3 regions of the Alteromonas sp. WD8-37 genome follow, and region 2 is predicted to be linked to each of the others. Evidence: predicted binding sites of a transcription regulator. Region 2 holds the regulator's gene; each other region holds the start of a gene.
The links. The regulator LexA, encoded in region 2, represses DNA repair genes until DNA is damaged. The targets are predictions, from matches to a motif close to TACTGTATNNNNATACAGTA.

Region 1: the regulator LexA is predicted to act here: its motif matches at 1,459-1,478, upstream of uvrD (DNA helicase II).
Region 3: the regulator LexA is predicted to act here: its motif matches at 1,869-1,888, upstream of recN (DNA repair protein RecN).

Annotation. Positions count from the first base shown of each region.
Region 1 is NZ_JBUZOV010000005.1:25,398-28,677, forward strand. Features, by position in the region: gene uvrD (DNA helicase II) at 1-1,407, opposite strand, end outside; gene ACTUJZ_RS12180 (CsbD family protein) at 1,538-1,729, opposite strand; gene cysE (serine O-acetyltransferase) at 2,092-2,928, shown strand; gene ACTUJZ_RS12190 (HAD-IA family hydrolase) at 2,911-3,280, opposite strand, start outside.
Region 2 is NZ_JBUZOV010000003.1:99,667-102,946, forward strand. Features, by position in the region: gene plsB (glycerol-3-phosphate 1-O-acyltransferase PlsB) at 1-158, opposite strand, end outside; gene ACTUJZ_RS09330 (DUF2177 family protein) at 275-691, opposite strand; gene ACTUJZ_RS09335 (GNAT family N-acetyltransferase) at 681-1,148, opposite strand; gene lexA (transcriptional repressor LexA) at 1,502-2,131, shown strand; gene coxB (cytochrome c oxidase subunit II) at 2,720-3,280, shown strand, end outside.
Region 3 is NZ_JBUZOV010000001.1:97,759-101,038, forward strand. Features, by position in the region: gene ACTUJZ_RS00440 (porin) at 1-185, shown strand, start outside; gene ACTUJZ_RS00445 (hypothetical protein) at 742-933, shown strand; gene ACTUJZ_RS00450 (trimeric intracellular cation channel family protein) at 1,113-1,742, opposite strand; gene recN (DNA repair protein RecN) at 1,904-3,280, shown strand, end outside.

The DNA.
Region 1 (3,280 bases), on a different contig from region 2:
TAATTCGCTAACCAGGCTGGTGAAGCTTTTTAGCGCATTGGCAGCGCGCCCCTTGAGACTGCCTTCCATCAACAACAGCTGGCTGGCCTGCCACATAGAGCACTGTTGCTCACGCGCGGTGAGACGCACCTGTGTCACAGTTTTTTCACCAATGCCACGACTGGGCGTATTCACCACCCGCTCAAAAGCGGCATCATCATGGGGGTGGTTAATCATGCGCAGATAACCTAAGGCATCTTTGATTTCCTGGCGCTCGAAAAAGCGCAGACCGCCATAAATACGATAAGCGATTGCTTCGTGCAAGAGGGCTTCTTCGAGCACCCGCGACTGGGCATTATTACGGTACAGGATGGCACATTCACTCAGTGACTGGCCCTTATCGAGCCAGCTTTTAATTTGCGACACAATAAAGCGTGCTTCATCCAGCTCATTAAAACCGGCATACACCGAAATCAGTTCGCCCTCACTGTCTTCAGTCCACAAATCTTTGCCCAGCCGGCCGGAATTATTGTCTATCACCGCATTGGCGGCATTGAGGATATTGCCGGTGGAGCGATAATTTTGCTCAAGGCGAATGGTAGCGGTCTCGTCAAAGTCTTTTAAAAACTTATGGATATTATCCACATTGGCGCCACGCCAGCCGTAGATTGACTGATCGTCATCGCCCACAATCATGATGTTATTGGTGCCGCTGCCGCACAGCATGCGCAGCCAGGCATACTGGATATTGTTGGTATCCTGAAATTCGTCCACCAGTACGGCTTTAAAGCGGCGCTGGTAGTGGGCCAGCAGGTCTGGGTTTTTGACCCACAATTCGTGGGCGCGCAGCAACAGCTCGGCAAAATCTACCAGCCCGGAGCGGTCGCAGGCTTCCTGATAGGCTGCATAAATTTCACGCATCTTTTGCGCCACCGCATCATTGTGGGTGTCGATATGCTGTGGACGCAGGCCTTCATCCTTATTGCCGTTGATGTACCACTGTACTTGCTTGGGGGCCCAATGTTTTTCGTCCAGGTTCATGGCGCGCAGAATCCGCCGCACCAGACGGTACTGATCATCCGAGTCAAGGATCTGAAAGTTTTCCGGCAGGCCGGCTTCAGCATGATGCGCGCGCAGTAAGCGGTGCGCCAAACCGTGAAAGGTGCCTATCCACATGCTGTGCAGATTGCGCCGCATTAGGGCTTCGGTACGCCCGCGCATCTCGCGCGCAGCTTTGTTGGTAAAGGTGACAGCCAGAATGGAAAAAGGCGTGATATTTTCCACTTCCATCAGCCAGGCAATGCGGTGCACCAGCACCCGGGTTTTACCGCTGCCAGCTCCGGCGAGCACCAACATGTTAGACAGCGGCGCGGCCACTGCCTCGCGTTGTTTGTCGTTCAGACTGTCCAGCAGTAAAGAGACATCCATAATTGCGATTACCTGTTTGATTGAAACTAAATGCTCGCAATTATGCCAGCGAACTGTGCGTTTATACAGGCCAGTTCGTAAATCAGTGTGGATAAAAAAACGCTACCCGGGGTGGGTAGCGTGAGGGGGGTTATTTGTTGAAGTTGTCCACTTCACGTTCGGCTTCTTCGCGACTCTTGCCATAGCGTTGCTGAATTTTTCCGACAAGCTCTTCGCGTTTGCCATCTACCACATCCAGGTCGTCGTCGGTCAGTTTGCCCCATTTTTGCTTGGCTTTGCCTTTCATTTCTTTCCAGTTGCCTTCCATTTTATCGTTATTCATAGAATTGCTCCTTGGTTTGAGTTAAACGAAACAACATACGGCTCAAAGATTCTGCAACCATCAGACCAATTAGCAATATGTTTTTATAATATTGATTTTTATTGTCTTTTTAAGACAGGGTGGCGTGTTCACAGCCGGTGTTGAAGGCTGGCTCTGCGTTATCTACAGGCCGCTGTGCAGCAATTACAGCCTGACAGGTGAAACATTGCACAAACTTAACCTGCCCGGGGTGATCAAGCCGGCTATGCCGGTGGTACAAACCAGCCATCAGTCAGCCTGTCTTTTCGTTTACCGCATCTTGAATTTTGCTACATGCAATACCACAGTGGCAGTCTGCAAATTTGTTGCTCAGGAACTCGTTTATGCTCGCATTCTCAACCCCCGCCAAGGCCACCGCTGCTAAGGCATTCTGGCCGGCGCTCAAAGCCGAAGCAAAAGCCATCGCTGATAATGAGCCGTTACTGGCTAGCTATATTCATGCCTGTATCCTGACGCATCATAATTTTGAGTCGTGCCTGAGTTTTATCCTGTCCAACAAGGTGGCCGATGATGTGATGCCGGCGATGGCCGTTCGCGAAGTGTTTGTTGAAGCCTACCTGATGGCCCCGGAGATGGTGGAAGCAGCCATTGAAGACATTAAAGCGGTGTTTGAACGCGATGCGGCGGTCAACGACTATCTGACCCCGCTGCTCTACTTCAAAGGGTTTCAGGCGGTGCAGGTGCATCGCATGGCCCATTATCTGTGGCAAAAAGAGCGCCATCAGCTGGCACTGTTTTTTCAAAGCCGCAGTGCCGAAGCCTTTGGGGTGGATATTCACCCGGCTGCACAGATTGGCAAAGGGGTGATGTTTGACCATGCCACTGGCATCGTAGTAGGTGAAACCGCGGTGATCGAAGATTATGTGTCACTGCTGCAAAGTGTCACCCTGGGTGGTACTGGCAATGAGTCCGGTGATCGCCATCCTAAGATCCGTCAGGGCGTGCTGGTGGGCGCGGGCGCCAAAATCTTAGGTAATATTGAGGTAGGCCGGGGCTCCAAGGTGGGGGCCGGCAGTGTGGTGCTTAATGATGTGCCGCCCCATACGACCGTGGTGGGAGTACCGGCCAAGGTGGTGGGTCGGCCGGCCTGCCAGCGGCCATGCGATTCGATGAAACAAAATGTGTTGGAAGATAATGGCCAGCTAGACCAGTGCCAGTAATTCACTGAAACTGTCAATCTGCACATGAGGCAACACACCCACCCGCTCACCGCGTAAATCCATGGGCCGGTTGCAGGCAAACCAGGCGGCCTGTTTGCCGGCGGCAATGGCCCCGGTCACATCTTTGGTCAGGCTGTCGCCCACATGCAAAATATTGGCGGCTGGCAGCTGTAAGTGGGCCACCGCTTCATCAAACATTTTGCGGTGCGGCTTCATCGGCCGGCGAACGCTGGCATGCAAAAAGGCTTCAAAATACGGCGCGATGCCGATTTTTTGCGGGTCCACATTGCCATTGGTGATGGCCACCAGCGGCACCCGCTGAGCCAGGGCGGCCAACGTCTGGTGCATTTCA
Region 2 (3,280 bases):
TGGTCGGTCACAGAGTTGCTGGGCATCAGGTAAATGATTGGTTTGCCGGTATCAATGCCCAGCTCACTTTGCACATCGGTGGGAATGGTGTGCGGCTTCACCAGCCATTTAACGGGATAATGAAACACTGACAGAAGCGTTTTGCGTATCCACGACATGAAAAAAATCCTGTGAGTAAAAAAACCGGCGCAGTGTATCACATGTCTTGCATAAATCTGACTTTGACGCCCGCGCCGGGCTGGTGCCAGGTGTAACGCCCGGTTACGCCGGGTAGTTAGTCAAAGATTTTAAGCCGTGCCACGCCGGCCCCCACCGCAGCCAGAATTGCGGTGGCGATAGAGCCCCAGGCCCAATCTACCAGGGTCATGGTCAATGGCCAGCCGGCTACAATAGAATAAGCGGTTAGATTATAAGTCCCGTAGGCAGTGGCGCCCAGCACGAAGCCATAACCAAATGCCGCACCCCAGGGTTTTTGTCGCGTGGGATTTACCGCCAGAAACACCACCGATAAGCAGTACAACAGATAAAAAACTATCCAGGGCCAGGTGATAAACTGAGCGCGCAGCAGGTCTGCAAAATATTCGGTATACAGGGGCATGGCGATCACGCCCAGCCACAAGCCGTCGAGTACGCCAAAGGTGATAAGTATGGCCAGATAGGCCAGCGCCAGTGAGGCAAATTTAGTCTTCATGCAGGTGATAACGCATTTCCACAATGTTTGGTTCAAAACCCGCTGCCTGATAGGCCCGGATCGCCCGGCTGTTGTTGGCAAATACTTCCAGGCGCAGTTCATCATAGCCCTGCTGGCGAACCCACTGGCCCAAAAACTGCAAAATTTGCTGCGCCACGCCCTGGCGCCGAAATGCCGGTTTGGTATACATGAACCCCACATAACCATGATAAGCATGGCGCAAGTACGCCTTGGAGGCGCGCAACTGCACATAGCCTGAGCCAATCACCTGGGCCTGGGTTTCGGCCACCGCGACCCGGGTCGAAGGGTCCTCCAGCAGATCGGCCAGATTGTAATACTGATAAGCATGGGCCACCCGGCGCGGAATATAGTCGGCCTCAGCACTGATAATGCGCTGTTGAAACTCGCTTAGCACAGGCAAATCCGCCTGCGTCGCATTCCGGCAAAAAATCGTCATACCAAGCATTCCTTTGGATTTCTATTTTCAGCATAGCAAACTTACGTTGATGGGCATGGTGACAAATTAAATCGGCTATTGTTGGTGAGCCAAGCTGACCTCAAATCAAAAGCCCAGCGTAGAGCATTAGGCAGAACAACTTTGAGCGGAGACCGTCATGAATGATTTTTACGATGCGATGCTAATAGTTCTAGGCGAATTAGCGTTTACCGGCTAGCGACTTTAGACAATCGCCTTTACGCTTCTCGACGCGGATTTTGCCCAGCACACCAATAAATTAGCCGCTGAACCCTTGCCAAACCCGGCTGACTGTATATACTCTCAGTATAACTGTATGTAAAACCAGGCTGTGTATGCGTCCACTGACCCCCCGACAAACCGAAGTGCTTGAACTGATCAAAGCCAACATGCGCGAAACCGGTATGCCGCCGACCCGTGCCGAAATTGCCAGCCGTTTAGGATTTCGCTCGGCCAATGCCGCCGAAGAGCATTTAAAAGCGCTGGCCCGCAAAGGGGTCATCGAGATTTTACCTGGCACCTCGCGCGGTATCCGGCTCACCACGCCGCTGGAAGATGAAGCCAGTAATGACGAGGTGGGTTTGCCATTGATAGGCCGTGTCGCCGCCGGCGAACCCATTCTGGCTCAGGAGCATATTGAAAGCCATTACCAGGTCGACCCGGCTTTGTTTAAACCCCATGCCGACTTTTTGTTGCGGGTGGATGGCATGAGCATGAAAGACATCGGTATTTTAGACGGTGACTTGTTGGCGGTACATCGTACCACTGATGTACACAATGGCCAGGTGGTGGTCGCCCGGGTCGAAGACGATGTGACGGTAAAACGGTTCGAAAAACGCGGTCACGAAGTACTGTTGCATGCTGAAAATGATGAATTTGCGCCTATCAAGGTCGATTTAACCGCCCAGGCGCTGGCCATCGAAGGCCTGGCAGTTGGCGTGATCCGCAACGCCGACTGGATGTAAACCCACACTACCCAAGCTTTCACTTGCGTAGTGACAGCGGGCTCAGATTGCCTGTTGCATAAGCCGAAAAAAACTTAGCTCACTACGCTATGCATCAGCCCACTGCCTTCCAGTGGGCTTTTTTATACGCTTATAACCTGTGCGCTCACAAAACGTGAGTCTCACCTCTCTTTAGGATTGTTGCTTAGGGGCTGAACGGCAGCAGTGCACGTTTTGCCCCACTGATGCCTCGGACCTAATGATGCTTAGTTTGTCTGTGTCATTATCAGTACCAGTTGTTCCTTTTTGATTATCTTCTTGTCGACCGACATCTTTGTCGCACCGCCTTTGCCACATTCTTGCGAAGCCTTTAAGACCAGCCTTAATTCAGTTACTTGCTAATTTTTTAAACAAATTTTAATTAAAACACTAGACTCGGCGATTTATTTGTTTAATTCTTATACCGTTATTAACATAAAAATAACAACCACATAAAAAGATCTGGTACGGAAAAGATCACACAATATCGCGGGATTGGCGGCGGCCATAGCCATCAATCACCGTCCATCACGGAGGTGTGGAGTGAACAAGCTCGCAAGTATCGTAATGATGGCTCTGGGAACACTTTTTGTTACAGCCCTGGCGCAGGCACAAACCGATCAGCCATCGCAAATCAACTTACGCAGAGGGGTGACGGACATCAGTGGCCAGGTATATGACCTGCACATGTTGATGTTTTATATCTGCGTGGTGATTGCCGTGGTGGTGTTTGGAGTGATGTTTGTCTCCATGTATCTGCACCGCAAATCCCGTGGCGCTGAACCGGCCAAATTTCATGAAAGTGTCAAAGTCGAGATTGCCTGGACTGTGGTGCCATTTTTGATTCTGGTCTTTATGGCGGTACCGGCGGCCAAAACCCTGATCGCCATGGAAGATACGCAAGAGCCGGACATGACTGTACTGGTGACCGGATCGCAATGGAAGTGGCATTACAAATACATGGATTCGGATGTGGAGTTTTATTCGCTGCTGGCGACTCAGCGTGAGCAGATCAGCAATCGCTTTGAAAAAAATGAAAATTATTTACTCGAAGTGGACCGGCCGCTGGTTATCCCCACCGGTCAGAAAGTGCGCTTTTTGATTACCTCAGACGATGTGATTCATTCCTGG
Region 3 (3,280 bases), on a different contig from region 2:
TCGCCGGTATGGTGACCACCGCAGGTCACAAAACCCGGTTGGCAGAGCAGGGCATTGCATTGAACTATTATTTTAACGGATATGCCAACAAACTGACTTTGGATGTGACCCGATACGACCATGAGAATGGCGAGGTGGATGTTGATACCTTGCGCAGTAGCCTGCAGTGGGAAATCACCTTTTAAATGCATAGCGGCTCGGGTAAAACAAAAAAGGCTTCCGCGTGGAAGCCTTTTCGGCTGTTTTTGAGCAAGCTATTGATGATATAGCCGGTTAGCTTTGAAAAATTACACCTGAAAAAAGGTGGCCGGTGGGTGCGGGCAACTAACCGTTATCAGAAAAAATTATTTCCCTGCTAGCAGTTCAGATTTTTTCTTAATTTTGCAATCAAAAATCTTCTGGGTCTTTTTTCTTCCAATATAAAAAGCCACTGTGTATGGGTGTTTACGCTGAAAGAACTTCGTAAAAGACTTAAACATAAATCCTCCTGTTCTTTTTATACAATTTAATCCTAGCCTAAATTTAAAAGTAGATCTACTGGATTTTCACAAATGTGTAACACCAGTGAAATATATACATGGTAGCGCGTCGCGGATGGTTGAACCACAGTGCTTACCCAGGCGTAAAAATCAGCATCGGATAAGCTAAACTACGAAGATATATTGCGTTTGACGGACACTTTCTAACTTAGGTCCTAACAGTTCATGCAATTTTTTTACCAACTTAGGCAGCGGAGGCACTATGACGAAAAAAGATGACAAATCTGCAGCGTCTGATCACGATAAGTCTTTAAACGATGAAGCCGCAGAGGCAGTGGAAACTGACGAAGATACTGAAAATGAAAGCATCGCGGGTGAAGAAGATCCGGGCTCTGCGCTGGAAGACTGGGTACGTGAAGAGCAAAAGCACAAAGACGACGTCAGAAAAAAATAACAGAGCATCAAGTCAGTTAAACGATAACAACGACAGCCATATGGTTGTCGTTTTTTAGTGCAGAAAACGAGCGATAATGGTGCATTTTTACAACGTAACAATTTCTGAGTATGCACAATTTACCGACTCGACGGGCAATCTTGCAGGCCTAGTGTACTGCCGAGAGACAGCACAACCGATTAATCCTGCTTAGGAATGTCTTTTTCAAAGATGGGGATCCGCCATCCCCACCGAATGGCGCCCAGCCGCAATGATAAGGTAGTCAGCAGAGACCCTATGATACACCATAAATAAGGCAGGTCGCTGTAAAACAGCCCGGCATAGACCAGTCCCCCGGCAATACAGGCAGTGGCGTACAGTTCGCAACGCATGGCCATAGGTATTTCACGGGCCAGCACATCACGCAAAATCCCTCCAAAGATGGCGGTCACAGTACCCAGGGTGATCGCGATCGTCATCCCCGTCTCTGCGATCAGGGCTTTTTCGATACCGATAATATTGAATAGGCCCAGTCCTACGCCATCCATAAACATCAACAAACGTCCGGAAATACTTGATTTAATCCGGATAAGAATGACTGTGATGCTGATCGCAGCCAAGGTGGAGTACAGATAGTCTGGTGCCGCAATCCAAAAGATGGGCTCATCGAGCAATACATCGCGTAAGGTGCCCCCACCAATTGCCGTGATACTAGCCAGAACAATGACCCCGAAGCTATCAACATTTTTTTCATACGCGACCAGCGTGCCGGATACGGCAAAAAACGCCACGCCTATAACATTTAGCCAGTGGAACCAGTCATCGGACATTCGCTTGCTCTTGAGATGATTAACATACCGTTTGTTGCCACCTGCGCCATACCAGGATCACTTTGTTGCGCTTATGCGCCAAACTGATGTTGCCAGTTTGGTTTTTGTACTGTATAAATAGCCATATACTGTATATTTATAGAGTGCCTGGAGTACTTTTTATGCTTGTGCAATTGTCTGTCAAAAATTTTGCCGTGGTTCGTGAACTGTCAGTGAATTTCAGTCAAGGGCTCACGGCGATCACCGGTGAAACAGGGGCGGGTAAATCTATCGCCATTGATGCGCTGAGTTTGTGTTTGGGCGAACGCGCAGATGCCAGTGCGGTGCGAAAAGAAGCTGCGAAAGCTGAAATCGTCGCGCATTTTGCGGTGGCCGAGAATCGTGGCGCCGTGCAATGGCTCAATGAACATGAGCTGGCCTGTGATGACGAGCCAGGCACCTGCTTTATCCGGCGGGTCATTTCCAAAGAAGGGCGTTCAAAAGCCTTTATCAATGGCAGCCCGGTGTCGCTGCAGCAATTAAAAAGGTTGGGGCAGTGGTTACTGGCCATCCATGGTCAGAATACGCACTTACAATTGCTTAAAGAAGATGTGCAGCGCAAGCATATCGACAGTTTTGCTCAGCATCCGGAGTTATTGGCGCAGGTCAAAACAGCTTACACTCAGTGGCGTGAAAAACAGGCCGAATTGACGCGGCTGGAACAACAGGCCCAGGTGCGTACTGATCGTCGCCAGTTGCTCACCTATCAGGTTGAAGAACTGGATGATTTTGCTCTGGGCGAAGATGAATTTACCGAGCTGGAAACCGAACATAAGCGGTTGAGCAATGGCCAGGCGCTGCTGGAGCAGGCTCAAACAAGCTTTTACCATTTGTATGAAAGTGATGAAGGTAATGCCTTATCGGTGATTCAAAACAGTATCGAACGCTTGTCTGCCTTACAGGATCACGATGCCACACTAGCCCCCATAGTGACCATGCTCAATGATGCCTCCATTCAGGTGGAAGAAGCCTCGTCTGAGTTACGGGCTTATTGTGATGCGCTGGAAATTGACCCGCTGCGATTGCAGCAGGTGGAGTCGCGTTACAGCAAAGCGATGGAGTTAGCACGCAAACACACCGTGGAGCCCGAAGCCCTGTATGCCTTGCATCAGCAGTTGGCACAAGAGTTTAAGCAGTTAGAAGATGAAGATAGCCGGTTAGACGGCCTGCATCAGGAAGTCGGCAAGGCAAAAGCTGCCTATTTGGGGGCGGCGGAGCAATTGTCTGCATCACGCAAGCAAGCAGCGACCACTTTTGCGGCCGCAGTAGAGGCACAAATTCAGCATATGAATATGACGCATGCCAAAATGCTGGTGGATGTGGTGTACAACGCCGACAAAACCCCCGGCAGCCTGGGTCAGGATGATGTTGTTATCAAAGTCTCCACCAACCCGGGCCAGGATCCGGATCGGTTAGATAAAGTGGTCTCAGGCGGAGAGTTATCGCGTATTGGCCTGGCGGTTCAGGTACTGGCCAGCGATCAGCATGCTGTGCCCACC